DNA from 2 places in the Rhizobium sp. CFBP 8752 genome. Region 2 is predicted to be linked to the other one. Evidence: riboswitches for the same ligand, from Rfam matches in the RefSeq annotation. Region 2 holds a riboswitch; the other holds the start of a gene.
The links. A riboswitch is a leader RNA that binds a small molecule or an ion and turns the genes downstream of it on or off. The one in region 2 is predicted to bind cobalamin.
Positions count from the first base shown of each region.

Region 1: linked by a shared signal. The riboswitch ahead of IFT59_RS22760 (CbtB domain-containing protein) and the one ahead of IFT59_RS03770 (ABC transporter substrate-binding protein) in region 2 are both predicted to bind cobalamin.

Region 1 covers NZ_JACYUZ010000006.1:147,907-162,854, forward strand. Annotated here, with positions in the region: gene cobN (cobaltochelatase subunit CobN) at 1-1,109, opposite strand, end outside; gene cobW (cobalamin biosynthesis protein CobW) at 1,131-2,168, opposite strand; gene IFT59_RS22755 (DUF1636 family protein) at 2,165-2,590, opposite strand; cobalamin riboswitch at 2,696-2,922, opposite strand; cobalamin riboswitch at 2,980-3,180, shown strand; gene IFT59_RS22760 (CbtB domain-containing protein) at 3,218-3,394, shown strand; gene IFT59_RS22765 (CbtA family protein) at 3,409-4,152, shown strand; gene cobO (cob(I)yrinic acid a,c-diamide adenosyltransferase) at 4,149-4,763, shown strand; gene IFT59_RS22775 (cobyric acid synthase) at 4,767-6,224, shown strand; gene cbiB (adenosylcobinamide-phosphate synthase CbiB) at 6,208-7,173, opposite strand; gene cobD (threonine-phosphate decarboxylase CobD) at 7,172-8,188, shown strand; gene IFT59_RS22790 (P1 family peptidase) at 8,185-9,183, opposite strand; gene amaB (L-piperidine-6-carboxylate dehydrogenase) at 9,191-10,732, opposite strand; gene IFT59_RS22800 (NAD(P)/FAD-dependent oxidoreductase) at 10,816-12,099, opposite strand; gene IFT59_RS22805 (LysR family transcriptional regulator) at 12,192-13,130, shown strand; gene IFT59_RS22810 (Lrp/AsnC ligand binding domain-containing protein) at 13,177-13,413, shown strand; gene IFT59_RS22815 (hypothetical protein) at 13,480-13,677, opposite strand; gene purU (formyltetrahydrofolate deformylase) at 14,164-14,948, opposite strand, start outside.
Region 2 covers NZ_JACYUZ010000001.1:788,526-803,473, reverse strand. Annotated here, with positions in the region: gene IFT59_RS03815 (cytosine deaminase) at 1-912, shown strand, start outside; gene IFT59_RS03810 (FAD-binding protein) at 909-2,300, shown strand; gene IFT59_RS03805 (NAD(P)H-dependent oxidoreductase) at 2,317-2,898, shown strand; gene IFT59_RS03800 (ABC transporter ATP-binding protein) at 2,933-3,733, shown strand; gene IFT59_RS03795 (ABC transporter permease) at 3,739-4,623, shown strand; gene IFT59_RS03790 (hypothetical protein) at 4,671-5,840, shown strand; gene IFT59_RS03785 (tetrahydrofolate dehydrogenase/cyclohydrolase catalytic domain-containing protein) at 5,843-6,703, shown strand; gene IFT59_RS03780 (ABC transporter ATP-binding protein) at 6,710-7,495, opposite strand; gene IFT59_RS03775 (iron chelate uptake ABC transporter family permease subunit) at 7,492-8,523, opposite strand; gene IFT59_RS03770 (ABC transporter substrate-binding protein) at 8,605-9,612, opposite strand; cobalamin riboswitch at 9,743-9,937, opposite strand; gene ftsZ (cell division protein FtsZ) at 10,231-11,226, shown strand; gene IFT59_RS03760 (GcvT family protein) at 11,302-13,863, opposite strand; gene IFT59_RS03755 (hypothetical protein) at 14,038-14,442, shown strand; gene IFT59_RS03750 (DUF3597 domain-containing protein) at 14,505-14,948, shown strand, end outside.

The DNA.
Region 1 (14,948 bases), on a different contig from region 2:
CGCTCGGCCCTCGAAACGGTCTTCATGGCCAGAAAGGCGGCGATCCGGTCTGCAACGTGTTCGATACGGTCCGGTTCTGGCTGGTTGACGAGATCGGCCGTCTTGTCGCCTGCCTTGAACGAGATCGCGCCGGCAAGGATGCGGCCGTCCAGTTCCGGCAGCACGACATGCATGGCGAGATCGGAAGGGTTGAGGCCGCGGCGGCCTTCCACCCATCCGTCGCGCCGTGTCGTTGCGGTGACCAGCTGGAAGACGGGAACCCCTGAGCGGTCGAAGATCGTGTCGCCGTTGTCATCGGCAGCACTTGCGAAGGCCGTCGTGGTGAGAATGGCCGTCGGATCGAGCTCTGCGATCGCCTGTTCGACAAAGCCGATGGTTTCTGCATCCTTCAGGCCGCCGACGAACATCGGCATCGGTGCGAAGCCGCGGGCGGCAAGTGCTTCATACATCGCGTCGATCGGTGCTGCATCGTTGGCAAGCAAGGTGGAGCGGTAGAACAGGATCGGCAGCCGCTGCGCATGGGGCGGGAAGCCAGCCAGAAGCTCCTCGCCGGTCGAGATGCCGTGGCCGGGCTTGTAGAAGCCCCGCTTCGGCATCGGCGTCGGGGTCGGCAAGCTTTGCGTATCGCCGTTTGCCAGCGCATCCAGCCGACGCGCCAGACGCTGCATATTGTCCGGCCCGCCTTCGCGGAAGAAGGCAAGAACGTCCGTCAGCGTCGCATCGGGCACTGTCGAGGCAGCCGCCAGGCGGTCGTCGCTGATGCTGCATTCCCCTGGCAGCATCGCGAGCGGGATCTTCTTGCGCTTCGCCAGGCGCGACAGCTGATCGGCGCCATAGGCCCAGCGATCGTAGCCGCCGAGAATGCGCACGAGGATGAAGCGCGCGTGGGAAGCGGTCTTTTCCAACCAGAGATCGACGGACATCGGATGGCGCAGGTCGGAGATATTGGTAAGGCAGAGGCTCGCCTTGCCATCGCTCCAGCCCGCTGCAATGCCGTTGAGGTCACTGCCGGAAAAAGACAGCACCACCACATCTGCCGGCGACTGGTTGAGGTCGACCGGCTCGATCAGGTCGTCGAGCGACGACGAAGTGGTGGCGAGAATATGCATCCTTTTCCTTCTAAAACCCTCTTACGCCGCCAGCATCTTTTCGATCGCCGCCCGGTCCATGCCCTTTTCGCCGATCACGACGAGGCGGCTCTGGCGGGTCTCGCCGGCACCCCAGGCGCGGTCGAAATAATGGTTCACGCGCGAACCGACCGCCTGCACCTGAAGGCGCATCGGCTTGTTCGCGACGTCGACAAAACCCTTGATGCGCAACACGTTTTCCGCTTCTGCCGTGGCGGAAATGCGGGCAGCAAGCTCGTCGGCATCGGCAACGGCTGGGATATCGATGACGAAACTGTCGAAATCGTCGTGATCGTGATCAAGCTCGTCGTCGTGATGGGTCTTGCGGTTTTCGATATCGTCCTCGACGGCAAGACCGAGACCGATCAGCACGCTCGGATCGACGGCGCCGTTTGCGGCCGGCACGATCTTGACCGCGCTCGGCAGATGCGCCTGGACGCGGCCCTTGGCGGCGGCAAGCGACGCCTGGTCGAGAAGGTCGGTCTTGGTCAGCACGATCATGTCGGCGCAGGCGATCTGGTCCTCGAACACTTCCTCGACCGGGTCGTCGTGGTCGATCGAGCTATCCTGGCTGCGCTGCGCTTCCAGCGCTTCGTGATCGTCGGCCACGCGACCTTGCGCAAGCGCCAGACCGTCCACCACGGCAATGACGGCATCTACCGTCACGCGGGCCTTCACATCCGGCCACTGGAACGCCTGGACGAGCGGCTTCGGCAGGGCAAGGCCGGAGGTTTCGATGAGGATATGATCGACGCGCGGTTCACGGGCCAGGATCTGGTCGATCGCCGGGACGAAGTCGTCGGCGACGGTGCAGCAGATGCATCCGTTGGCAAGCTCGATAATGTTGTCGTCAGGGCAGCTCTCGATGCCGCAGCCCTTCAGCACGTCGCCATCGATGCCGACATCGCCGAACTCGTTGACGATGATCGCGAGGCGCTTGCCCTTGAGGTTTTCGATCAGGTGACGGATCAGCGTGGTCTTGCCGGCACCGAGAAACCCGGTGATCACGGTGCAGGGAACGCGGTCGAATGAAACGCTCATGAAGGCAGGTCCTCGTGGTGCTGGAATGGGGGAATGCGGGCCGTCATGCCCTTGCCGCGAAGGCACATGGGGCGGCCGCGAAGGGGAAGTAAACCGCGCTCGTCGTCAGCCAGCATCATCGCGCCGACCAAGATGTCCTCGACCGTGTCGAGCGACAGATGACCAAAGACATAGGACCAGCCGGAGCGATGGTTGAAGGCAGCACTTGGGCCTTTTTCGCAGTTGGCAAGGCAGGTGACGGGTTTGACGGAAAGCGGCTTGCCGGCGGCAGCCTCGCGAAGGGCGTCCATCAGGACGATGCCCGGGCGCGCTTCGCTGTCGGATGCCTCGCGACAATTGGTGCAGACGAAAATCGTCACATCCGGCTCGCCGGCAAGGCCGTCTGCGGACGCATCGCGCTCGTCTTTTCGTTCGTCAATCACCATCGTGTCGCACTACCGCCCAAGCCAATAACATCGGGGTGCACGACAGGAAGGCAAGCCAATCCTGCAGAGTGAAAGAAGCTTTACCGGAGCACCCCGCCCGGAAAGGCGCGTTTTCGAACGGCAGGTCTCCTGGCTCGCGGGTCGTCACCATCCGCCTGCCTTCCCGGATTTCTCCAGTGGCCATAGTGGCAGGATGGCTCGCCGCTTACAGTTGCGGGGGCAGCCGCGGCATTGAACCATGGGATCTTAAAGATGATCCCGGGTTCGCACCGCATTCTCTCTTAGCCCCTACCGTTGCCGGCAAGGGACCGTATCGCAGTCACCTAAGCCTTGTCGCAGGGCAGTGTCAATGTCGCAAAGGCGATTGCCCGTGTGGGGAAACCGTCTATAGTGATCACGTCTTTGGTGCCCGAGAGGGCTCATCGAAGGGAATGCGGTGCGACGACATCTTGGCGTCAAACCCGCGGCTGCCCCCGCAACTGTAAGCGGAAAGTCTCTGCTCAACATGCCACTGGAGACATCCGGGAAGGCGGGTCAGAGGCGTTCGATCCGCGAGCCAGGAGACCTGCCGGAGACGATAGGCACAGTGAAAGTCCTCGGGTGGAGGGCAGAAAGACGACGTCCATGGTTACGAACTCTGCTGCCGGTGCAGCCAGCGTTTCCGCATCGAAAATCATCCCTCTTGGCATGACGGCCATACTCGGCCTGTTCATCGTCGGCTTTGTCGGCTTCTCGCACATCGAGGCCGTGCACAATGCGGCCCACGATACGCGCCACTCGCTGGCCTTTCCCTGCCACTAAGAGGAATTTTCCCAATGTCGCTGTTTCGTAACATCGTCCTCACGGCGGTGATCGCAGGGCTTTTGTCCGGGCTCCTGATGACCGTGATGCAAAGCTTTTCCGTCGTGCCGCTTATCCTTGCGGCAGAGACGTATGAACACGCCGGCGGCAACGGCGAAGGGCATAGCCATGCTGCTGCTCCTGATACTGCCGGGCATGATTATGCCGAAGAGGCATGGTCGCCTGCCGACGGGATCGAGCGCTTTACCTACACGGCTGCGGCCAATGCGCTTTCTGCAATCGGTTTTGCGCTGGTTGCCATCGCAATCGCCGAAGCACTCGGCGGGTTCGGCGGATGGCGCGGCGGGTTGATGTTCGGCATTGCCGGCTTCCTCACCGTCAGCCTTGCACCCGGCCTCGGCCTGCCGCCGGAACTTCCCGGCATGCCCGTCGCCGAACTCGGACCGAGGCAGATTTGGTGGATCGCGACGGCAGTCTGCACCGCCCTGGCCCTCGGGCTGCTTGCCTATACCCGTTCCGCCCTTCTTGCGGCTCTGGCGGTCGTCCTGCTGGTTGCTCCGCACATCATCGGCGCACCGCTACCCCCGACCCATGACACCGCGGTGCCGATCGAACTGCATGCGCGGTTCGTCAATGCCGTCTACGCGACGAACCTCGTCTTCTGGGCCATTCTCGGAGCGCTTTCCGGCGTCATTCGCGAGCGTTTCCGTGCCGGTGAGGCGATTTCGACCACGTCCAAGGAGCTTGCAGTCCGTTGAAGGAAATCGATCAGACCACCGAGCAGCGCCACCGCGCGAAGATGGAAAACCGCAAGGCGGTTCAGGATGCGGAAGTCGCGGAGAAGACCGTCGAGAAGGGTCTTCTTATGGTTCATACCGGCTCCGGCAAGGGCAAGTCGACGGCGGCCTTCGGGCTGGCGCTGCGCACGCTTGGCCACAACCGACGCGTCGGGATCGTGCAGTTCATCAAGGGCGCATGGTCGACCGGCGAGCAGCCGGCGCTTGCGGTATTCGGCGACCGGATCGCCTGGCACACGATGGGCGAGGGCTTTACCTGGGAAACCCAGGATCTCAAGCGTGACATCGCCGCTGCCGAGAAGGCCTGGGGCATGGCACTCGAACTGATGGCGGACGAAACGATCGGCCTCGTCATTCTCGACGAACTCAATATCGCGCTGCGTTACGATTATCTCGATCTCGAAACGGTCGTTGCCCAGTTACAGGCGCGCCGGGCGGATCTGCACGTGGTCGTCACCGGCCGTAATGCAAAACCGGCTCTGATCGAGGCGGCGGATCTGGTGACCGAGATGACGCTCGTCAAACATCACTTCAAGGCCGGCGTCAAAGCCCAGGCCGGCATCGAGTTCTGAACCGTGGTGGCTCGTGCACTCATGTTTCAGGGGACGGGCTCGGATGTGGGCAAGTCGCTGGTCGTTGCCGGGCTTGCCCGCGTCTTCACGCTGCGGGGCTTGAGTGTCCTGCCCTTCAAGCCGCAGAACATGTCCAACAATGCAGCGGTCACCGCCGATGGCGGCGAGATCGGCCGGGCGCAGGCGTTGCAGGCAAGGGCTGCCGGCGTGCCGCTCAGCGTCCATATGAACCCGGTTCTCTTGAAGCCCCAGAGCGAAGTCGGCGCCCAGGTGGTGGTGCAGGGAAGGGTCGAGGGCAATGCCAAGGCGGCCGAATACCAGCTTTTGAAGCCGAGGCTGCTTTCGCGGGTGCTTGAGAGCTTCGAGATCCTGAAAGCCAGGGCGGACCTGGTTCTGGTCGAAGGGGCTGGCAGCGCGTCCGAAATCAACCTTCGCCAGAACGACATTGCCAATATGGGTTTTGCCTGCGCTGCCGATGTGCCGGTGGTTCTGATCGGCGATATCGATCGGGGCGGCGTGATTGCCAGCCTCGCCGGCACGAAACTCGTCATCGATGACGACGACGCGGCCATGATCCACGGCTTTATCGTCAACCGCTTTCGCGGCGATCCGGCATTGTTTGCCGAGGGCATGCGGATAATCGGTGCGTTTACCGGCTGGCAATCGATCGGCCTCTTGCCGCATTTCGCCGATGCGGCTCTCCTGCCGGCAGAAGATGCGCTCGGCCTGACCCAGTCGTTTGCGCGCAAGCCCGGCGCGAAGATGCGTATCGCAGTGCCGATCCTGCCGCATATTTCCAATTTTGATGATCTCGATCCGCTGGAAGCGGAGCCGGATGTCGAGCTCATCCGTGTCAGGCGCGGCGAGGCTATCCCTGGAGACTGCGATCTCGTGCTGCTGGTCGGCTCGAAGGCGACGATCACCGATCTGGCGGCGCTCCGGGAAGCGGGCTTCGATACCGATATCGCAGCTCATTACAGGCGCGGCGGGCGGGTGCTCGGCCTCTGCGGCGGGTATCAGATGCTCGGCAGACGGATATCGGATCCAGAGGGATCGGAAGGTCCTCCCGGTTCGGCGGAAGGGCTGGGGCTTCTCGATGTCGAAACCGTTCTGTCGGCGTCGAAGCGGCTGGAGGCGGTAACAGGCGTCAGCGCAGACGGAATATCCTTCGCCGGCTACGAAATGCATACGGGTCATACCACTGGCGTCGACTGTTCACGTCCGTTTTCGAGCATTGGCGGCAATCCGGAAGGTGCGTCGTCTCGGGATGGCAGGGTGGTCGGCACCTATGTGCACGGATTGTTTTGCGACGACCGGCAGCGTTCAGCCTGGCTGTCGCGTCTCGGCGGCACAGTGTCGGGCTTGAATTACGAGGCGAATGTCGATGCCATTCTCGATCGCCTTGCCGCGCATATGGAGCAGCATCTCGATATCGACGGACTGCTCAAAATTGCCAGATGAGCAGCGCCAGGATGCCGAACAGGCTGATCAGCAGCGCATCCGCCACGCGCGCGAGCTTGAGGGCGCGGGTGATATCGTCAAAATTCAGATTGGTCCGGTTGCCATCGCCCATGTAGCGGGCTTCGATCATCTGGCCGCCATAACTTCGGGGACCAGCGAGCGCGATGCCAAGCGCACCCGCCATCGCCGCTTCCGGCCAGCCGGCGTTCGGCGAACGATGGTGTTTCGCGTCACGGCGGATTGCACGCATGGCATCGCGGGGCGAGGCGTCCTTGACGAAGACAGCGGCCACGACGAACAGCGCGGCCGTCAGTCGCGAGGCCGGCAGATTGATCAGGTCATCGAACCGGGCCGCGGCCCAGCCGAACGCTTCATGACGCGGCGACCGATGGCCGATCATGCTGTCTGCGGTATTGGCAGCCTTGTAGGCCGCGCCGCCCGCCAGACCACCGATGCCGAGCCAGAAGGCAGGTGCAACGACGCCATCGGAGAAATTCTCGGCCAGGCTTTCGATCGCAGCACGGCAAACCGCGGCGTCATCGAGCTTTTCAGGATCGCGGCCGACAATCATCGAGACGGCCTTGCGTCCAGCGTCGAGCCCGTTGTAGCGCAACGCGGTTGCGACGGCTTCCACGTGAGTCTCAAGACTCTTCTGGGCAGGCAGGCTGGCTGCTGCAAGAACGAGAAGGATCGGTCCGAAGGGCAAAAGCATGAGGATGGCCGCAATCGCCAGTGCAGCAGCGACGGTGCAGCCGATCAGGACGATGAGCGCGAGAATGCCCATGCGTTTGCGGCTGGCGAAATCATCGCCCTCTCGGTTCCATCTTCTGTCGAGTGCGGATATCAGCGCGCCGATCCAGGTGACAGGATGGCCGACGCGTTTGAACAGCCAGTCCGGATAGCCGACGATGCGCTCGGTGATCAGTGCGAAGAATGCGAGAAGGAACATGACGTTGGCGATCTCTGAGTTGGGCAGTCCGATACAGCATGGCGGCAACCTCGCCATGGCGCGTGCGCTGTTTCCTCAGGCACCCGAGCCGTGGATCGATCTATCGACCGGCATCAACCCGCATTCCTATCCGCATACGCCGATCCCCGGCAATATTTTTGCGCGCCTGCCGGAGCCCTCATCGCTCGAGAGGTTGAAGACGGTTGCAGTTGAGGCGTACCAGGCACCATCACCATCTCATATCGCGGCTGGGCCGGGAACGCAGATCCTGTTGCCGATTATCGCCGGTCTCGTCGGAGGGGACGGAAAGGCAGCGATCCTATCGCCCACCTATGCGGAACATGCGCGTGCCGCGACGATGGCAGGCTTTGAGGTTCTGGAGACGGATGATCTCGACCACCTCTCGACCGCCAGTCTCGCCGTCATCGTCAACCCGAACAATCCGACCGGCCGGATCGTGTCGACGGATGACATCCTTGCGCTGGCCGAAATCATGCGCGCGAAGGGCGGCCTGCTCGTCGTCGACGAGGCCTTCATGGATGTGTCGGAGGCGCAGAGCGTTGCCGGCGCTGTCGGCGAGGGCGGGCTGATCGTGCTGCGCTCCTTCGGCAAGTTCTATGGCATGGCCGGCCTGCGGCTGGGCTTTGCGATCGGCCATCCTGAAATCACCGTGAAGATCGAGGAGAGGCTCGGGCCCTGGGCGGTCTCCGGTCCGGCTTTGCACGTGGCTTGCGAAGCGCTGGCGGATTCCGATTGGCAGGCTGCAATGCGCGTGAGGCTCAGCGCGGATGCTGCAAGGCTGGACGAAGCTCTGAATGCTGCCGGCATTCCGGTCTTCGGCGGCACGTCCCTATTTCGTTTCATCCGTGACAGGCGTGCTCAAGGTCTGTTCCAGCATCTCGGCGAACACGGGATCATGACCCGACGCTTCCAAGAGCGTCCGGACGATCTGCGGGTGGGGCTTCCTGAAGAGAAGGACTGGTCGCGGCTGGAAGAAGCTCTCGCGGCTTTTTAGCCGTCGAACCGATCGCGCCAGGACGGTTGGGCGCTGGCGTTTGGCAGCGCAGTCGCCTCGAAGACACCCCGCGCAACTGCTCTTGCCGTGACCAGGGTCGCGAGATGGCAGAGTTCGGCGAAGGCCCCCATGTCTTCCATCGGGATTTTTCCGGTGGCTGCCGAAAAGATCGTGTCGCCATCTCCCGGCAGATGTGCTGGCAAGACGGCGCGTGCCAGTCCGTCATGCGCCATGATCGACAGCCTGTGCGCCTGCGCCTTGGTCAGAACTGCATCGGTGACGACCACGCCGATCGTCGTTGCCTTCAACGCCACGCCCTTCATCCGCAGGGCCATGTGGTCGGCTGTGAATGTCGCGGGAAGGCCAAGGCCACCGAACTCGTCATCCTGCTCGAACGGCGCCGACCAGAAGTGCTTGGTATCACCGACCGTTGCGGCGCCCATGGCATTGACGGCCATGAGGACGGCAATCGTGTGCCCCGACGAGGTCTTCGCGCTTGCCGAACCGATGCCGCCCTTGACGGTCGCGGTCGTGGCGCCGGTTCCGGCCCCGACGGTGCCGAGCGCGAATGTGCCCTTCTGCGCGGCGCAGAAGGCGTCGTAGCCCATGTCGCGGTAGGGCGAATGGAGGCCCCAGTCCTTATTCCCGCCGTTCAGAAGATCCATCAGAATCGCCTGCGGCACGATCGGCACCCTGACAGAACCGACGGGAAAACCGCGGCCGATCTGGCGCAGGCCCGCCTGCACCCCGCCGGCTGCGTCCAGCCCGAAGGCCGAGCCGCCCGAGAGAACGAAGGCATCGACTGTCTGTACCGTCATGGACGGGTCAAGAAGGGCGGTCTCGCGCCCACCCGGTGCACCGCCGAGAACCGAGCCGGAGGCGACCGCCGGCTCGTCGAAGATGATCGCGGTGACGCCCGAGCCAAGCTGCAGATCGGTCGCGTGGCCAACGGCCACGCCTTCGATATCGGTGAGAAGGTTCAATGGCGCCACCATACGAGTATCAGTCGATATCGAACTTGACGCCCTGCGCGAGCGGCAGGGTGCGGCCATAGTTCACGGTGTTGGTGGCGCGGCGCATGTAGGCGCGCCATGCGTCGGAGCCCGATTCGCGGCCGCCGCCGGTTTCCTTCTCGCCGCCGAAAGCGCCGCCGATTTCCGCGCCCGAGGGACCGATATTCACATTGGCAATGCCGCAATCGGAACCGCGCGCGGAAACGAAGGCTTCGGCTTCCCGGATGTCGTTGGTGAAGATCGACGAGGACAGGCCCTGCGGCACATCGTTGTGTAGCGCAATCGCTTCGTCGAAATCCTGATATCGGATGACGTAGAGGATTGGCGCGAAGGTTTCGTCTCTGACCGGGCCGGTCTGATCAGGCATTTCGACGATGGCCGGGCGCACGTAATAGGCATCAGCCGCTTCGCCATCCAGCACGCGTTCACCGCCAACCACCGTGCCGCCGGCGGCCTTCGCTGCCTCAAGTGCCGCCTGCATCTTGTCGAAGGCTGCCTGATCGATCAGCGGGCCGACGAGATTGCCGTCCTGCAGCGGAGAACCGATGGTGACCGACTGGTAGGCCTTGGCAAGCCGGGGCACGAGCGCGTCATAAACGCTGTCATGGACGAAGAGGCGCCGCAGCGTCGTGCAGCGCTGTCCGGCCGTGCCCATGGCGGAGAAGGCGACCCCGCGCAGGGTCAGATCGAGATCGGCCGTCGCGGTGACGATCGCGGCGTTGTTGCCGCCGAGTTCGAGAATGGAGCGGGCAAAGCGCTTGGCCAGTCGCGGACCGACTTCGCGGCCCATGCGGGTGGAGCCGGTTGCAGAAACGAGCGGCACCTTGTCGTGGTCAACGAGGATTTCGCCGATGTCGCGGCCGCCGATCAGAAGGGTCGAGAGGTTCGCAGGGGCTTTTCCGCCATCGGCGATATAGCGCGACAGCGCCTTTTCGAAGATCGCCTGGGTGGCAAGTGCAGTCAGCGGGGTCTTTTCCGAAGGCTTCCAGATGGTGGAATTGCCGCAGACGAGGGCAAGCGCTGCATTCCACGACCAGACGGCGACGGGGAAGTTGAAGGCGGAGATGATGCCGACGGGGCCGAGCGGATGCCAGGTTTCCATCATCCGGTGCTCGGAACGCTCGGTTGCGATCGTCAGGCCGTAGAGCTGGCGCGACAGGCCAACTGCGAAATCGCAGATGTCGATCATTTCCTGGACTTCGCCGAGACCTTCGGATGTGACCTTGCCGACTTCGATCGACACGAGGCGACCGAGTGACGTCTTGGCGGCACGCAGTTCCTCGCCGAGGAGACGGATCAGTTCGCCACGCTTGGGCGCCGGCACAAGGCGCCATTCGAGGAATGCCTGATGCGCTGCGTCGATCGCCTTCCTGGCATCGTCCGCTGTCACTTCCGGCAGCTTGCCGATTTCCGTGCCTGTGATCGGCGAGCGGACGGTGAGTGTCCCGCCCTTGTACTGGTCGGCTGTGACGCCGAGATCAGCAAAGATCTTGTCCACTTCGGCGACGAGGTCGAGTTTGGCGAGCGTCATGTCGGTCTCCGGATATCGAAATTTGGGGTCAATCTACAAATCGGCGCCGGTTTGACAACAGGTGCGCCGATATTCGTTCTGGGTCAGAAGCGTTCGCCCGTGAAATGAGCGATCTGAGCGCCGGCCTCGTAATAGGCTTCCTTGATGGTGCGAAAGCCTGGTTCCATGACCGTGGTCAGCGGCAGCGGCAGGTCTTCCTCGGTGATCTCGCCAAGGATATGGCGGGCAAGAACCTTACCGAAATTGGTGCCCGGCGAGATGCCGCGACCGTTATAGCCGGAAAAGCCGATGACGTTGCGGCCGAATTTGTGGAAGCGCGGCAGGGCGTTGTCGGTCATGCCGATCTTGCCATACCATTCGGCCTCGAATTCCACGTCGCCGAGCTGCGGAAACAGCCGCTTCAGCGACCGCCGCGCCCAGGATTTGTGGATGTCGAGGCCTGTTCCGCGCAATGCGCCGACGGACCCGAAGACGAGGCGGCCGGCTTGGTCCATCCGGAAGGAGGACAGGACTTCCTTCGTATCCCAGCAGCCTTCGCAATTGGGCAGAACCGATCCGCGCAGGTTGGCGGACAGCGGCTTTGTTGCCAGGTTGAAATAGGGCAGGTGCACCTGTTCGCGCCGTATCTGCGCCCACGGGCCGGTGCTGTAGGCGTCGGTCGATACGATGATCCAGTGGGCGTGAACTTCGCCGTCAGCAGTCTTGACGATCTTCTTGCCATCGGCTTCGGACGTTTCGATGACGGCGCTGCCGGTGTGAATTTTGGCCCCGGCCTTGATCGCCGCATGGGCAAGGCCGCGGGCATAGGCGAGCGGCTGGAGCGTGCCGGCGCGCATGTCGAGAAGCGCGCCTGAATAGGCGCTTGTGCCGATCCGGCGTTCGGTCTCTGCGGCATCCAGCATGGTGACCGGGGCACCGCGCTTTTGCCACTGGCGCGCGCGCTCCTCCAGTTCCCGCAGTCCCTTGTCACCAACAGCGCAGTGAAGCGTGCCGTTGGTTTCGAGCTCGCAGGCGATGGCGTGCTTCTCGATCAGTTCGCGGACGAGGTAGGGGCCGTTGCCGAGCAGGTCGAGCGCCCGCTCGCCGTAGAGATCGCCGAGTTCTTTCGGAAAATCGTCGGGCATGACCCACATGCCGGCATTAATCAGCCCGACATTGCGGCCGGCACCGCCAAAGCCGATCTCGGCGGCCTCGAGGAGAACCACGTCGACACCGCGTTCCGCCAGATGCAAGGCCGCGGAGAGACCGGTGTAACCGCCGCCGACGATCACCACGTCCGACGACGTTGATCCCCTCAGAGGAAGAGTGGAAGGAGCCGCTGGAGCAGTTCTTTCCCAGAGGCCGTGGGAGCGCTGGTCGTCGAGCATTGAAAGTTCCCGAACTTTATGTTTTGCAGACTTTACAGAACCGGTTTCGCGATGAATATCGACATAATCTCAACAGGTCATTCGCGGGAGGAATGACAATGCTCCCGCCAAGACGGTTTCTGCCATCATTTTCGCTTCTTGCCGCCTTCGAGGCGGCTGCTCGCAGTGGCAGCGTCACCGCGGCGGCAAACGAACTCGGCCTGACGCAGAGCGCCGTCAGCCGCCAGATCTCCGCGCTGGAGAAACAACTGGGCGTGGCGCTGTTCCTGCGCGAGCGGCAAACGATTCGGCTGACGCTTGCCGGCGACGCCTATGCGCGCGAGGTGCGTGAAGCGCTGCGGCGGATTTCCAATGCATCGCTGAACCTTCGGGCCAATCCGTCCGGTGGAACCCTCAATCTCGGCATCCTGCCGTTTTTTGGAGCGCGCTGGCTCACTCCAAGGATCGGCAGGTTTCTCGATCTTCACCCAGGCGTCGTCGTCAACCTGACCACCCGGCTGGAGCCGTTCGACTTCCGGTTCGATACGCTGGATGCGGCGATCCATTTCGGCTCGGCGCGCTGGCCGGGTGCTGCCCTGACATTCCTGATGGACGAGGATGTGATCCCGGCCTGCAGCCCGGATTTCCTAAGGAAGCACGCCATTCGGGCACCCGGTGATCTGGTGCATGCGCCGCTGCTTCACCTCAACAGCCGGCCGGATGCCTGGGAGACGTGGTTCCGCACAGCGACAACCGAGTTCGACGCACTGCACGGCATGCTGTTTGACCAGTTCGCGACCATGGTCGAGGCGGCCGTGGCGGGTCTCGGCACGGCGCTGCTGCCGCGCTTCCTGATCGAGCGCGAATTGCAGCAGGGGCTGCTGGTGGGGGCGGTTGCCGGGGGATCGATGGGGACGGGACAATATTATCTCGCCTATCCACCCGACCGCGCAACCTACCCGCCGCTTGCCGTCTTTCGCGACTGGATCTCGCGGGAGATCGAAGCGGATGGCGACCGGTCACTTGCGATCATGGGCGCTATCGGCCAATAGTCCGTGAGACTTGTTATTGTTTTGACCGACCGACGGGAAGACCCTGATGAAACCGATATTCGTCCAGCTTCGCTGCAAGCCCGGCAAGACCTACGAGGTCGCCGATGCGATCTATAAGACCGAGCTGGCTTCCGAACTCTATTCCACCAGCGGTGACTGGGACCTGCTTCTGAAAGTCTATATCAGCGGCGACGACGAGATCGGCCGCTTCGTCAACGAGAAGATCGCCTCGATCCCGGGTATCGAGCGGTCGCTGACGACGATGACATTCACGGCGTTCTGATCCGTGATGCGTTCCATAGAAAAGCCGCCTCACGGGCGGCTTTTCTGTCTTGATGATCCGAATTGATCAGGCAAGCGCCGTCGGCGCCTTGGCGCGTGCACGTACCAGCTCGCGAATGGCCGTTTTCACTTCGTCGGGCGAATTGAAACGCTGCTCATCGAGATCGATGACGTGAAACTTGACGGCGATGAACTTCAACCGGTCTTCATCCGGTATAACGATACCGACGGGCTCGCCGCCGAACTCTATTACTTGCTTTTGCATGGCATGCTCCCGCGTTTGCTGCCTAAAGCGCAGCACTGGCGAATGGATTTTCAGGAACGAAAGAACTGAAAGGTCTACATTCGACAGCACGGAAGGGAGCTACGCTCCGTGCCTAGCATCTTATACGCGAACCGACCGTAGGCGGCGACGTAAGCAGGTTTAATCATGTCACTCTCCCTCATGGCGTTGCGTAAAATGCCGACGGATAACGTCCGTCGATCGAAAGTGGACTTTAGGTGACTCGCAGAATGCGATCAACGAAAATCCTTTTAAAGGAAATATTTTTCTGTCTGATGACAGTATCGCGGCGGAAATGTGAAATTTCATTCGCGATGGCCTGTCCTTCGACAAGCCAGGAAATAGGTGCGGGCCTCGTCTGCGACAAGATGATACCGGCTAAAGTTATTGTGACACGTTGTTATCCGGCGCTGCGCCGACCGTCGGTAAACCGACAGTCGGATCAAAGCATTAGATGACTCGGATGGATTACCCCATACGCTCGGAGGCGTAGGAGCCGGGGCTCGGCGGGAAGACCACCGTGCGATTGCCGTTGATGAAGGTGCGGTGGTGGATATGCGCATGGATCGCGCGGGCCAGAACCTGGCTTTCCACATCACGGCCAAGCGAGACATAATCGTCGGGCGATTGCGCGTGGGTAATGCGCACCGTGTCCTGCTCGATGATCGGGCCTTCGTCGAGATCGGCGGTGACGTAATGGGCTGTCGCCCCAATCAGCTTCACGCCGCGCTGATAGGCCTGCTTGTAAGGGTTTGCACCCTTGAAGCTCGGTAGGAAGGAGTGGTGGATGTTGATGATCTTGCCCGACATTTTCTGGCACAGCTGGTCCGACAGGACCTGCATGTAGCGTGCGAGCACCACCAGTTCGGCCCCGCTTGCCTCGACGACATCAAGCAACTGGGCCTCGGCCTGCGGCTTGTTTTCCTTCGTCACCTTGATGTGGTGGAAGGGGATATCGTTGTTGACCACCTGCTTCTGGTATTCGAAGTGATTGGAGACGACGCCGACGATATCGATCGGCAGCGCGCCGATCTTCCAGCGGTAGAGAAGGTCGTTGAGGCAATGGCCGAATCGCGACACCATCAGAAGCACCTTCATGCGTTCTTCGGTATCGAAGATGTCCCATTCCATCTCGAACTTATCCGCGACGGGCTTGAGACCTTCGGAAAGTGCGGAGCGTCCGACGCCTTCTTCCGAGATGAACGATACCCGCATGAAGAAGCGTCCGGTATCCAGATCGTCGAACTGCGAGC
Region 2 (14,948 bases):
GGCACGGTCGCGCTGCGCACCCATCTCGATACGTTTGAGGAACCGGATGCCAGCCCCGCCTGGATCGCCTTTGGCGAAATCCAGTCCGCCTGGAAGCACCGTCTGACCCTGCAGGCGGTCGCCCTGATGGCTCTGTTTCGGGTGGAGCAGGACGGTTTCGATCGACGCTGCGCGCAAATCGCGAAGCGCGACGGCACGCTCGGCGCCTTTATCGGACCGGGCAGCGCCACGCCTGAGCGGATCGACAGGCTGTTTCTGGCAGCCGCAAGACACGGGCTCGACCTCGATCTTCACGTGGACGAAACGACGGACGCATCCGCTGACGGCCTTTCGCTCGTCGTCGAAACGGCCCTGCGGCACAAGTTTGCCGGACGCATCGTCGCCGGACATTGTTGCGCGCTTGCTCAAAAGAACGAGATCGAAGCGCAAGCCCTGATCGCCGGCATTGCCGAAGCCGGCATCCATGTCGTGGCGCTGCCGCTCACCAACGGCTTCCTGCAGGACCGCAAAACCGGCCGCACGCCGCGTCTGCGCGGCCTTGCGCCGGTCACCGAACTGCGCGCCGCCGGCGTCAACGTCGCCTTCGCGTCGGACAACGTGCAGGACGCATTCTACCCCTACGGCGATTTCGACATGCTGGATGTGATGCGCCAGGCGCAGTTCCTGGGCCAGCTCGAAGGCGATCCCGCCGGCTGGGCCACCGCCTGCAATGCAGGACCGGCGGCCGCCATGGGGCTCGACGGCGCCGGCATGATCCGCGCCGGCGGACCGGCGGATGCTATCCTCTTCGAGGCAACCAGCTGGACCGACCTTTTCTCCCGAACGAACACCGCCCGCACGGTTTTGCGCAACGGCAAAGCCTTGGGTGCTGCCACTGCCGAGGCAGTCGGGATCGAACGGAGGCGCGCGTGAGTGCAGATCTCGAAGCCTGCCGGACAGCGCTCGCCCGGTTCGATATCGACGACAATCCGCGCACGGTTCAGCAGAAAAGCCGGGACTTCTACTGGTATAGCCCAATCCTGAAGGATCTCCTGAAAGACGTCTGCGGCGATCTGGTTGTTGCGCCCCGCAGCGAGGCCGAGGTGATCGAGATCCTTTCGATCTGCCACCGCTGCAACGTGCCCGTCACCGTCAGGGGTGCCGGAACCGGCAATTACGGCCAGTCCATGCCGCTGCAGGGCGGCGTCGTTCTGCATATGAAACACATGAACGAGGTCGTTCGCATCGGTGAAGATCATCTCGTTGCCCAAGCCGGCGCCGTCATGGCGGATCTTGAACAGGCGGCGCGTGAAAAGGGCCTGGAAATCCGCCTGTTTCCGTCCACCACGGCAACTGCGACGCTCGGCGGTTTCATCGCCGGCGGATCGAGCGGTGTCGGCGCCATCCGCTGGGGCGGCCTGCGCAATCCCGCCAATATCCGCCGCCTGCGTCTCGTGACGATGGAGGCAGAGCCCCGCGTCATCGACCTTGTCGGCGACGACATTGCCAAGGCGGCGCACGCCTACGGCGTCAACGGCGTCATCATCGAGATCGAGATCCCGGTCGACCCGGCCGGAGACTGGGTCGACGTGCTGATCGGCGCACCCGATTTTGCCTCCGCGAACCGTCTTGCCTTTCGTCTCGGTGAAGATGACGCGATCACGCTGCGCATGCTTTCGACCTTCGAAAGCGCCATCCCCGATCGCTTTTTTACCCGGCATGCACCGTTCCTGAAATCCGGCGAAGCCCTGGTTGCGGTCATGGTTGCAAGACAGGATCTCGATAGGCTGGTGACCGCAGTCGAGGAAGACGCCGGCGCCGCCATCCGCTTCCGCGCCGACCGCGATGGTGCCGGCATGCGCCTGCCTCCGGCCTATGAGCTGGCCTGGAACCACACGACGCTTCGGGCAATCAAGATCGATCCGTCGATCACCTACCTGCAGATGATGCTGCCGCAGGACGATCTCTACGGCGCGATCGACCGCATCGCTGAAACCTTCGGCGATGAGCTGATCCTGCATTTCGAATTCACACGGTTTTCCGGCAAGGTCGCCGCCGTCGCCATGCCGCTGCTGCGCTATGAGAGCCCCGAGCGGCTCGAAGAGGTGATCGAGATCCTTGAAGTCACGCTGGGCGTCACCGTGTTCAACCCGCATCGGGTAACGCTCGAAGAAGGCGGCATGAAACGCACAGATCCGGCCCAGCTCGAATTCAAGCGCCAGACGGATCCGAAAGGCCTTCTCAACCCCGGCAAGATGATCGCATGGACGCATCCTGACTGGGTCCCTGCCCCCGGCCGCATCTTCCTTTTCAACCGATAACGAGAATTATGGACCGATGAAGGTACATGTCATTTACGCCCACCCGCTGAAGGGAAGCCTCGCCTCGCGTCTGCACGATACGGTCGTCGCGAGCCTGCTCGAGGCCGGGCATACGGTGGACGATCTGGATCTTTACGCCGAAGGGTTCGATCCGGTTCTGTCGGCGGAGGATCGGCGCGATTATCACGACCTTTCCATCAATCGCAGCCGCGTCGCGCCCTATGTCGACCGGCTGATGTCCTGCGATGCGCTGGTTCTTTGCCATCCCGTGTGGAATTTCGGCTGGCCGGCGATCCTCAAGGGCTATTTCGACCGGGTGTTTCTGCCCGACGTGTCGTTCAAGCTGCAGGACGGCCAGCTTTCGCCGGGCCTCACCAATATCCGCAAGCTCGCGACCGTCACCACCTACGGCTCGAAACGCTGGCGTGCGATGGTTCTCGGCGATCCGCCACGACGCAATGCCACCCGCTTCCTGCGCGTCGTCTGCAATCCGCGGGTCAAGGTGAAATATCACGCGCTCTACGATATCAACAACGTCACCAATGAGCGCACGGAGGCCTTCATCGAGCAGGTCCGCACGTCCATGCTGCGGTTTTGAGAGACGGGTCTGAGATGAGAAAAGGGGATTTGTCATGACGGGATCGCCGACAGTCGCTGCGACCGATATTGGTGCACGTCCCCACCCGCCCCTGCCCGGCGGCAATGCCGTCGTGTTCGAAAAGGTCTCGATGACGTTCCCGGATGGAACGGAAGCGCTGTCCGATGTCGATCTTGCCATCGGCCATGGCGAGTTCGTGTCGATCGTCGGCCCGTCCGGCTGCGGGAAATCGACGCTGCTGCGGATCGCGAGCGGCCTGTCGAGCCACAGTTCCGGCGATGTCTGGGTCGATCGGCAACAGCTCGGCTACACGTTCCAGGATGCGACCCTTCTGCCATGGCGCCGGGTGCAGGGGAATGTCGAACTGCTGATGGAGCTGCGCGGTTACCCGGCCGCGAAGCGCCGCGAAATCGCCAAGGAAAAGATCGAGCTCGTCGGCCTTTCCGGCTTCGAGGCCCATTATCCGCGAAGGCTTTCCGGCGGTATGCGGATGCGCGCATCGCTGGCGCGGTCCTTGGCGCTCAATCCCAACGTCTTCATGTTCGACGAACCGTTCGGCGCGCTCGACGAAATCACCCGCGAACGGTTAAACGACGAGGTGATCGACCTTCATTGCCGCGAAGGTTTCACCGGCATTTTCGTCACCCACTCCATTCCCGAGGCCGTCTACATGTCGAGCAAGGTCGTGGTGATGTCGCGCCGTCCGGGCCGGATCATCGATACGTTCGACATCGGCCTTCCCTTCCCGCGCCAGCCGGACCTGCGTTACGAGCCGGAATTCTCGAAACTGTGCGGAGCGGTATCGCGTGCCCTTCGCAATGCCATGGAGGCCTGAGCGCCATGTCCGAGCCTATTGCCGCAGCTTACAAATCGACGCCGCTGAAGGCCCAGGTGGAGCGCTACCGCCCCGTCCCGCTTGCACCGGCGCCAAGCGTCGGTCGCCGCCTCGTCTTAAGCTTCGCGCCGCCTCTGCTCCTCGGCATCCTGATCGTTGCCGCCTACGCGCTGATACGTGCCGACCTTCCGGCACATCGCCAGTTCCTGATGCCGAGTGCGGAGGGCCTGTGGAGCCAGGCATTCGGCATTGCAGCCTTCCGCTCTGAGCTGCTGATGCGGGCGCTGACCACGATCTCCATCGCCATCACGGGACTTGCCGTCTCGATTCCCGTCGGCATCATGCTCGGCATCGTCATGTTCCGCGTCTATGCGCTGGAAAAAGCCGTCTTCCCCTATCTCGTGGCGCTGCAGTCGATCCCGATCATGGCGATCATTCCGCTGATCCAGAGCGCCCTCGGCTTCGGCTTTCTGCCCAAGGTGCTGATCGTCGCGCTCTTCACCTTCTTCGCCATTCCAACGACGCTGCTGCTCGGCCTCAAAAGCGTCGACCGCAACATTCTCGAACTTTTCAAGCTGCAGAATGCCTCCTGGTGGGTGATGCTGCGCAAGGCGGCGCTGCCATCTGCCGCGCCGACCCTGTTTGCGGGCCTGCGGATTTCCGGAAGTCTCGCCGTCATCGCCGCGATCGTCTCGGAACTGTTCTTCCTGTCCGGCAAGGGAGGTCTCGGTCAGCTGCTGATGAACGCCAAGATCGATTTCAAATACGAGCAGATGTATGCCGCACTGATCGTCGCCTCCGCCCTGTCGATCACCGTCTACCTGACCTTCAACTGGCTCGGGAACCGGCTGTTTGCGCATTGGCACGAATCGAGCGACAGGCAACGCTGACACCGCCGCTGAAATGACCTAGAAAAAAAGCAATCAGGGGAACGAAAATGACAAATAAACTGACTGCCACACTGACCACCGCAGTGGTGATCGCCACGTTCGCAACGGCCTTGTCTACAAATGGCGCGACCGCCGGCGAGTTCGCCAAGAGCCGCTACAAGACGCCGCTCGCCGATGTCTGCCCCAGCCCGTTCATCATCCAGAAAGACTGGCTGGCCCAGGCCGAGCAAGGTCCGCTCTATCAGCTGATCGGCTCGGGAGGGGAGATGACGTCCGGCCAATATACCGGTCCCCTCGGCTCGACCGGCATCGAGCTGACCATCCTCGAAGGTGGCGGCGGGCTTGGCATGGGCGATGGCGAGACCGCCTATTCGGCGCTCTACATGGGCAACTCCAAGGCCGGCGTCACGCCGCATCTCGGCTATCAGGAACTGGACAACGCCTTTATCTTCTCCAAGCGCTTCCCCGTTGTCGGCGTCATGGCGCCGCTCGATATCGCGCCGACTGTTCTCCTGTGGGACAAGGCCACCTATCCTGACGGCTTCAAGTCGATCGCCGATCTCAAGACCTTTGCGGAGAGCGGCAAGGGCAAGATCTACGTCTCGACCATCAAGCGCACCTTCGGTCTCTATCTCGTCGAGCAGGGCGTCCCCGCGGATGTGTTCGTCGAGGGATATCGCGGCGACGGCGAGAATTTCGTCACCAACAACGGCACATGGCTGAACCAGGGCTTTGTCACCAGCGAAGTCTACAAGTTCGAGCACGGCAACAACTGGGGCAAGCCGATCGGCTACCTCAACATGAACGACCTCGGCTATCGCAACTACACCGGCATGCTCTCCGTCGCCACAGCGAGGATGGAAGAGCTCGCACCGTGCCTGGCAAAGCTCGTTCCGCTTCTGCAGCAGGCGACCGCCGACTACGCCAAGGATCCGGCCGAGGCAAACAAGGTGATCGTTGACTTCAACGCTGCCGGCCATGCGGCCAGCTGGTGGAAGACGGCGCCCGAGCTGATGGCCTATGCCGCAAAGACGATGGTCGAGACCGGCATTATCGGCAACGGCCCCAACGCGACGATCGGCGATTTCGATATGGACCGCGTCGCCGAGATGCTGAAACTGGTGAAGCCCCGTTTCGACGAGCGCGCCGATCCGGATGTGAAGCCGGATCAGGTCGTGACCAACCGCTTCATCGATCCCTCGATCGGCCTGAAATGAGCGTGACAACGCCAAGAACGCCCGCAACACTGCTGGACGGCGAAGCCCTCGCCGCTCGGCTGCGGCGCGAAATGGCAGCGCAGGTTGCCGATCTCCGCGCGCGCGGCATTGCGCCGAAGATGGTGACGGTGCTGGTGGGAGACGATCCGGCCAGCGCCACCTATATCGGCCGAAAGCATGCGGACTGTGTCGAGGTCGGTATCGAGGCCGTCGACCTGCGCCTGCCCTCGGATACGACCACCGAAGCCCTGCTCGAACGGATTGCCACTGTCAATGCCGATCCAGCCATCCACGGCCAGATGGTGCAACTGCCGCTGCCGCCTCAGATCGACGAGACACGCGTCATGACCGCCGTGTCGCCGGCCAAGGATATCGACGGCCTGCACCCGCAGAATCTCGGGCTGCTGCTGTCGGGTAAACCGGGCCTCCTGCCCTGCACCCCGGCCGCCATCCTCGCGCTTCTGCAGGACAATGCCGTTCCGCTTACGGGACGCCGGGTGGCCATCATCGGCCGCGGCCAGCTCGTCGGTCGCCCGCTTGCCATGCTTCTTTCGGCTCGGGGAATCGATGCGACGGTGACCCTGCTGCATAGCGGCTCTCGGGATATCGCCGAGGACGTCAGGCGCGCCGATATCGTCATCGCCGCCCTTGGCCAACCCGGTTTCGTCACCGCAGACATGGTCAAACCCGGTGCCGCCGTCGTCGGCGTCGGCATCAGCTACGGCGCAGAAGGTTCGATGGTCTCGGACGTGGCCGCCGATGTCGCTGAGGTCGCAGGTTGGGTAACGCCGCCGCAGGGTTCGGTCGGCGCGCTCACCCGTGCGATGCTGCTGCGCAACCTGCTACAGATCGCCGCCGCCTAGACCGGTTCACATCAGGAACTGGATATGCAGCCGGCCGTGATGCGGCGAGGTCGAAACATGGGCTTCAACGCCGAACACGTCGGCGATCGTCTTCTCGGTCAGAATATCGGTGGGCGGACCGAAGGCGACAAGGCGTCCTTCGGAAAGCACGGCGATCACATCGCAGAACCGGGCGGCGAGGTTGAGATCGTGGATCGCAACGACCGTCGTCAGCGGCAGCTCCGAGACGAGCCGCAGGATGTCGATCTGATGCTGGATGTCGAGATGGTTGGTCGGTTCGTCGAGGATCAGCACCGACGGCGACTGCGCCAGAGCCCTGGCAAGCTGCACGCGCTGACGCTCTCCCCCCGACAGCGTATGCCAGAACTGCTCGCGGCGATCGTCCAGCCCGACGCGAACCAGTGCCTCGGTCACGATCCGGTCGTCCTCTTGCGTCCAGGGAGACAGAGCCGACCGGTATGGTGTGCGTCCAAGCCGGACCACGTCGATGACGGTGACATTCGCCTCGGTTGCCGAATGCTGTTCGACGACTGAAACCCGCTTGGCAAGCTCGCGCCGCGCGAAACCGCTCATCGGCTTGCCGTCGAGCGTGACATTGCCGGCGGCGGGTGGCCGCAGACCGGCCAGCAGCCGGATCAGCGTCGACTTGCCGGAACCGTTGGGTCCGATCAGGCCGAGCGTCCGGCCCTTACCGACCGAAATCGTGACGCCATCGACGATCACCTTGCGCCCGGCAAGCCAGCGCACGGCGGTTGCGGTCAAGACCGGGGTAGAGATGGGATCGGTTGTCATGCGACCCTCCTTGCCCGGTAAAGAATGACGCAGAAGAAGGGAACGCCGACCAGCGCCGTCACCACCCCGATCGGCAGGATCTGCGGTGCGATGACGATGCGCGAGACGATATCGGCGAGCACCATGAACAACGCACCGATCAGCGCACAGGCAGGCAGAAGCCGGATATGGCCGGGACCGACGATAAACCGGGCCGCATGCGGAATGACGAGCCCGACAAAGCCGATCGCACCCACCATGCTGACGATCGTCGCTGTCATCAGCGCCGTGACGAGCAGCAGCACCACGCGGACCCGTCGGACCGCGATGCCGAGCGACCGCGCCGCATCCTCGCCGAAGGTAAACGCGTCGAGCGCCCGCGCATGCCAGATGCAGACGATGAGCCCGACGGTCACCACCGATGCGGCGAGCGTCACCTCCGGCCAGCGGACGCCGGCAAGGCTGCCGAGCAGCCAGAACATCACGCTGCGCGCCTGTTCGGCATTGGCAGACGTCGAGACGATGTAGGAGGTGAGCGCGTTGAACAATTGCGAGGCGGCAACGCCCGCAAGAATCGTCCGGTCCGCCGTCTGGCGTCCGCTCGACAGCATCACCACGAAGACAAAGGCGATCAGCGCGCCGGCAAAGGCCCCGGCGGAAAGCGAGATCGCGCCTGCACCAAAGCCGAGCAGCATGACACTGACCGCACCGGTTGATGCTCCCGCAGAAATGCCGAGCACATAGGGTTCGGCCAGCGAGTTCCGCAGCAGCGACTGCAGGATCGCCCCCGACAGCGCCAGTCCGGCGCCGCAAAACGCCGCGACCAGCGACCGTGACAGGCGATAATCCCAGATCACCGCTTCCTGGATGCGCGGCAGTGCCATGGCGGTCAGACCGAGCCGGTTCGTCACCGCCGCAATCGTCGTCTCCATGGGAATGGTCATCTCACCGATCGCCACACCGGCGACGATGGCGACGAGAAGCGCTGAGAGCACCAGGAACACGCCTGCGGCACCTAGCGCCCAACGTCCGATACGGGATCGCGTCACTTGGGGCGCCTGGGCAGGTCGGGCAAATTCGCCTCATCGACGATGGCGGAAAAAGGGAAAGATATCATCTCCCGCCGCACCCTAGTTCGCAAGGCCGAAGGACTGGATGCCCCGGGCGAGTGTCTCGATGCCCTCGATCGTGCGGATCGTCGGGTTCATCGACTGGGCGTCCATCATCACGAAACGCTTCTTTCTCACCGCATCCAGCTGGCTGACGACGGGATCAGTCTCGAGGAACTTGATCTTCACGGCAGGATCATCCGCGGCATAGCGGCGACGGTCCATGGTGGCGACGACGATGACGGAGGGGTTGGCCTCAGCAATCGTTTCCCAGCCGACCAGCGGCCATTCTTCTTCCGTCGTCACCACATTGCGGGCGCCGATCGTCTCAAGGATATAAGCCGGTGCGCTGTTCTTGCCGGCTATAAAGGCATCGCCCTTGGTTTCCTTGCTGGAATACCAGAAGACGATCGGCAGGTTCTTTAGCTCAACGCCCTTGATCGATGCGACGGCTGCGGCTTCGCGCTGTTTCAGGTCTGCGATGAGGGCGGCACCCTTGTCCTCGACATCGAAGATCTTCGAAAGCTCGGTAATCTCGCGGTAGATCAGGTCCATCTTGAACAGTTCGTTGCGAACGCCATCGCCGCCGTCGGCATTGGTCTTCGCGACGCAATCGGCGGGCGAGACGTAGGTGTTGATGCCGAGATCGGAAAACTGCTCACGCTTGCCGACGGATCCCATCGGCCCGACATGCCACTCGAACTCGGCAGCGACCAGATCCGGTTCGAGACTAACGACCGATTCAAAGCTTGGGTCGTTGTCGGCAAGCCGTTTGATCTTCGCATCCACCCCGGCATAGGGCGAAAGCACCGGCCCGACCCAGACCGCGGTGCCCGCCACCTTGTCGGCCAACCCGAGCGAATAAAGCACTTCGGTCATGCCCTGACCGATCGAGACGATCTTCTCGGGCGCCTTGTCGAACGTGACGGGGCGACCGCAATTCTCGATCGTCAGCGGGTAGCTGGTCGGTGCGGCAAAGGCGAATGTGGGAAGTGCCGCAACTAAGGCGGCGATAAGCCCTGATTTCATGTCCTGTCCTTCAATGATCGGAAAAAAGGGCAGGACGACCTGAAGCCGCATCGCGGCTCGACGTCAAAATGGCGCACGAGCGCATTGCTTGCGTCATAATCATCTCCCTGCCGGAACCCCTCGTCCGGTGTTGGTTGTCCATGCCACGGCAGGTCTCCTGACTTGCGGCTCGAACGCCTTCCATCGCCTTCCCGATCGGATGATCAGTGGTATCGATGGCTGGCTCGCCGCTTACAGTTGCGAGGGCAGTCGCGGAGTGGGCCCGAAAGCTTCACCGCATTCCCTTTTCATCTGCGATTGCAGAACCGTAGCGCCCCAACTGATAGGGAACACGCCGGTGCTTGTCCAGAGCGATCCCCGCGCGATCTCTGCCGTTGCCGAGTGTAATAGTATAACATACCAATCTACGCAACGGTCTATTTTGTATTGGTCACGACCTTCGTGAGTCGCTCAATTCAGGGATGCTGTACATTAAATTGCGATGACATCGCCCTCACCCTACTCCTGCCTCTTTGGCCTGACAGCGCTCTGGTCTATGACCTTGCGGACAGATAGCCTGCGGGGCGATTCGCCGTCCTTCTGGTATGGGACGACCGGAAGGAGCTGAAGGAGACGAAGATGACGGATATTAAGAGCGGCTTGACCGAATTGAAACCGCAGATAACCGTGATCGGTGTCGGAGGCGGTGGCGGTAACGCGATCAACAACATGATCACGGAAAATCTCCACGGCGTGGAATTCATCGCCGCCAATACGGATGCCCAGGTTCTGGCGACATCCAAGGCGTCGCGCCGCATCCAGCTGGGTGCGCAGGTGACCGAAGGTCTCGGTGCTGGCTCGCTGCCGGATATCGGCCGCGCGGCCGCCGAAGAATCGATCGACGAGATCATGGATCATCTCGCCGGCTCGCACATGTGTTTCGTCACCGCCGGCATGGGTGGTGGAACCGGAACCGGTGCCGCGCCAGCGATTGCACGCGCAGCGCGCTCTGCCGGAATCCTGACGGTTGCGGTCGTCACAAAACCCTTCTCGTTTGAAGGGCACCGCCGCATGAAGACGGCCAACGAGGGTATCGAAGCCCTGCGTGAAGCCGCCGATACGGTCATCGTCATTCCGAACCAGAACCTGTTTCGAATTGCCGACGCCAAGACCAGCTTCGCCGACGCCTTCATGATCGCGGACCGCGTGCTGTTTTCGGGCGTCAGCTGCATCACCGACCTGATCGTCAAGGAAGGCCTGATCAACCTCGACTTCGCCGACGTGAAATCGGTGATGAAGGGCATGGGTCGTGCGATGATGGGAACCGGCGAAGCATCCGGCGATGGCCGCGCGCTGATCGCTGCCGAAGCCGCAATCGCCAATCCGCTGCTCGACGACATCTCGATGAAGGGCGCCAAGGGCGTGCTGATCTCGATCTCAGGCGGTACCGACATGACACTGTTCGAAGTCGATGAAGCTGCGAGCCGCATCCGTGACGAAGTCGAAGCCGAGGCCGACATCGTCGTCGGCGCGATCTTCGACAAGAACCTCGACGGCAAGTTCCGCGTGTCGGTCGTCGCAACCGGCCTCAACGGCAACCAGCAGGGCTCTTCGTCCCCGACTGCGCAGTACTAAGACCAGACTCAGCCAATAAAAAAACGCTCCGTGGATATCCGCGGAGCGTTTTTTGTTTGTCGGACCCGAAGCCGGTCAGCTTCTCGGCTTGAGGTTCTCAGGATCATAGAGCGGCTTGTAACCGACCGCTGCGACTTCCACCGGGAAGGCCTCGTTGAAATAATCCACCGTCAGTTTCCGGCCGACCTGGCAATGCGACCAGGGCAGATAGGCGAGCGCGATGTTCCGGCCGATGGTCGGGCCGTAGGCGATCGAGGTCGTATAGGAACGCCGTCCAAGGTCGTCGATTAGAACCTCGCCCGTGTCCGGATCCATCACCGGCAGCGAGCCGACCGGATAGCGGGCGACACCGGACGCATCGACATTGTCGGTCATCACGAGCGTGCAGAGCATCGCCGGCTGATGGTCGCGGGCCTTGTATTCGAGATGTTTCGCCTTGCCGCAGAAATCCGCTTCCTTGACCTTCGGACGGGCAAGATCGGCCTCGATCAGGTTGTACTGGGTCAGGAGATCGCCGTTCTGCAGGCGCAGGCTCTTTTCCAGGCGGCGTGAGTTGGCATAGGTCTCGACGCCGAAGGCCATCACGCCGGTGGCGCGCAGCGCGTCCCAGACGGCAACGCCGTCTTCGTATTTCATATGCAGTTCCCAGCCCTGCTCGCCCACATAGGAGATGCGGAATGCCGTGACATGCTTGCCGGCGATCTCGATAGGCTTGATCGCGGCGAAGGCGAAGTTCTCGACATTAAGACCATCGGGGTCGGCCACGACCTTCTTCAGCGTCTCGCGCGCGTTCGGGCCCCAGATGCCGATGGTGATGTACTTTTCCGAGACATCGGTAATCGTGACGTCGAGCCCGCGATCCTGCGCGACACGCTTCATGTAGAGCAGGTCACGCGGCCCTGCATCCGCGCCGTTGACGAGACGGCCGCGATCAGCCAGGCGGAACACGGTGAAATCGGCCCGCACCATGCCCTCGTCGTCGAGGAAGTGGGTATAGATGCCCTTGCCGATATTGCCATCGCCGCCGATCTTGGCCGCACACAGCCATTCGAGCAGCTCGACATGATCGGGCCCCTCGATATCGACCATGTGGAAATGCGAGAGGTTGACGATGCCGCAATCCTCGCTCATCGCCAGATGCTCGGCGTTCGACACGCGCCAGAAGTGGCGGCTGTCCCACTCGTTTTCGCGCTTCGGCACCCGGTCGCCGTATTTCTCCAGAAGATGCTCGTTGGCGGCGTAACCGTGGGCACGCTCCCACCCCCCCAGCTCCATGAAGTAACCGCCGAGTTCCTTTTCGCGGTCGTGGAACGGCGAGCGCTTGGCGCCGCGACCGGTCGCATAGGGTTCGCGCGGGTGGACGGCCGGGAAATAGATCTTCTGGGCAGCCTCGAAGGTGCGGCCCTCGATGAACTCTTCCGTCAGCTGATGCGGATAGAAGCGCGCGTAATCAATCGAGTTGTGGTCGATCTCGGTGCGGCCGTCGGTCATCCAGTCGGCGATCAGCTTGCCATAGGCCGGGCCGTCCTTGACCCAGATGGCAACGCAGTACCAGAGCCCGCGCACCTTCTGGCTTTCGCCGCAGGAGGCACCGCCGCCGGCCGACACCTGCAAGAGGCCGTTGAACGAATGCCCTTCGTTATAGCCGAGCTCGCCAAGGATCGGCGTCAGCTCGATCGCCTTTTCGAGCGGCTCGATGATCTGTTCCATGTCGAGATCGCGCTGCGATGGCGACAGGCGCGCCTCGTGCTTTTCGAGAATGTCGCGCGGGTGACAGAGGCGCGGATGGGTGGTCTCGTAATAACCCCACTCGATCTGCCCGCCTTCGGTCGTCTTCGGATCGCCGGTGTCGCGCATATAGGCCGAATTGCCCTGGTCGCGCAAAAGCGGATAGCCGATTTCCTTGCCGGTGCCTTCGAACTCGTTATAGGGCCCGAAGAAGGTCAGCGGATGATCGACCGGCATGACCGGCAGATCCTCGCCCGCCATTTCCGCAATCAGGCGGCCCCATATGCCGGCACAGACGACGACATGGTCGGCCATGATCGTGCCGCGGTGGGTGACGACGCCCTTGATGCGGCCACCCTCGATGATCAGCGACTGTGCCGCCGTATTGCCGAACACACTGAGCTTTCCGGCCTTCTCGGCAGCGTCCACCAGCTTGCCGGCAACCGTCTGCGAACGCGGAATGACCAGACCTGCATCCGGATCGAACAGACCGCCCTGCACCTGATCCTCCTCGATCAGCGGGAACATCGCCTTGATTTCGGCCGGCGACACGTAATGTGCACGGGTGCCGAAGGCCTTGGCCGAGGTCAGCTTGCGCTTGATCTCTTCCATCCAGGCATCGTCGCCGGTGCGGGCGACTTCGAGACCGCCGATGCGGGCGTAGTGGCCCATCTTCTCGTAGAAATCGATCGAATATTGCGTGGTCCAGACCGACAGGTAGTCGTGGCTGGTCGTGTAGCAGAAATCGGAGGCATGGGCGGTCGAGCCGATATCGGTCGGGATGCCTGACTTGTCGATGCCGACGATATCGTCCCAGCCGCGCTCGACGAGGTGGTGCGCGATGGACGCACCGACGATGCCACCGAGCCCGATGATGACGACCTTAGCCTTTTGCGGAAATTCTGCCATTGCATGCCCCAACCGAGTGAAGCCGCGATACTAGAGGGACAGACGCGACAGGTCACCTCAGATTACGACATCAAAAACTGTTGCAGCGCCACGCACGCCCGAAGAGGTATATGAGGAACTTCTTGGCCCCTTCTCCTGTTTAGCACTCGATAAAATGGTAACAGGGGCAATCACATGAAATTCAGAGCATTGAAGGCGGTGACCGCTGTCGGTCTTGCCTGCCTGATGCTGGCGGGCTGCGTCAGTGAAGGCGGCACCTACACCGAGTACCGCAGTTCCGATCGATACGACCGGTTCAACCGTTACGACGGTCCGAACTACCGTTACCGGCATAACCGCGACCGCGATCGCCACCACGGCCGTCACGACGGACGCCGGCCCGACCGCGACAACGATCGCCCGCACCGTGACTGGAACCGCGGCGACCGCCCGGAGCGCCCCGGCTACATCCGCAACGACCGCGACGGCCGCAATGATCGAGGTGGTCGCGATGGCCGTGACCGTTCCAGCGGTCGTGGCGGACCGGACCGTTCAGACCGCGGCTCACGCGGCGATCGCGTCGTTGTCCCGCAGAACTAAAGTGATCCGTCATCGACGTGATCTCGTACCATGTATGGCATAAACCAACGGAGGAACTATCCATGAGCATATTCAGCAAGATCAAGGACGCCATCTTCGGCCATCCTGCCGCGGCTGCACCGGCTTCGCCAACAGGCGCCGAGCCGACACCGACGTCCATGGCAACGCCAGAACCTGCTGCGACCACAGCCCCGCCGGTCGGCGGAACAGCCCAGGCTGCGCCGAAGACTGCAGGCGCACCGCCAGTCGCAACTCCAGGCTCGACCTCTGCCACGATGCAGACCGTCGATATCGCACCGGTCCTCGACGCAGCCGTCAAGAAGAGCGGCCAGAAGCTCGACTGGAAGCATTCGATCGTCGACCTGATGAAGGCGCTCGGCATGGACGCGAGCCTTTCGGAGCGCAAGGAACTGGCCGAAGAACTCGGCTACACCGGCGACCAGAGCGATTCCGCCACGATGAACATGTGGCTGCACAAGGCGCTGCTGAAGAAGCTGTCCGAAAAC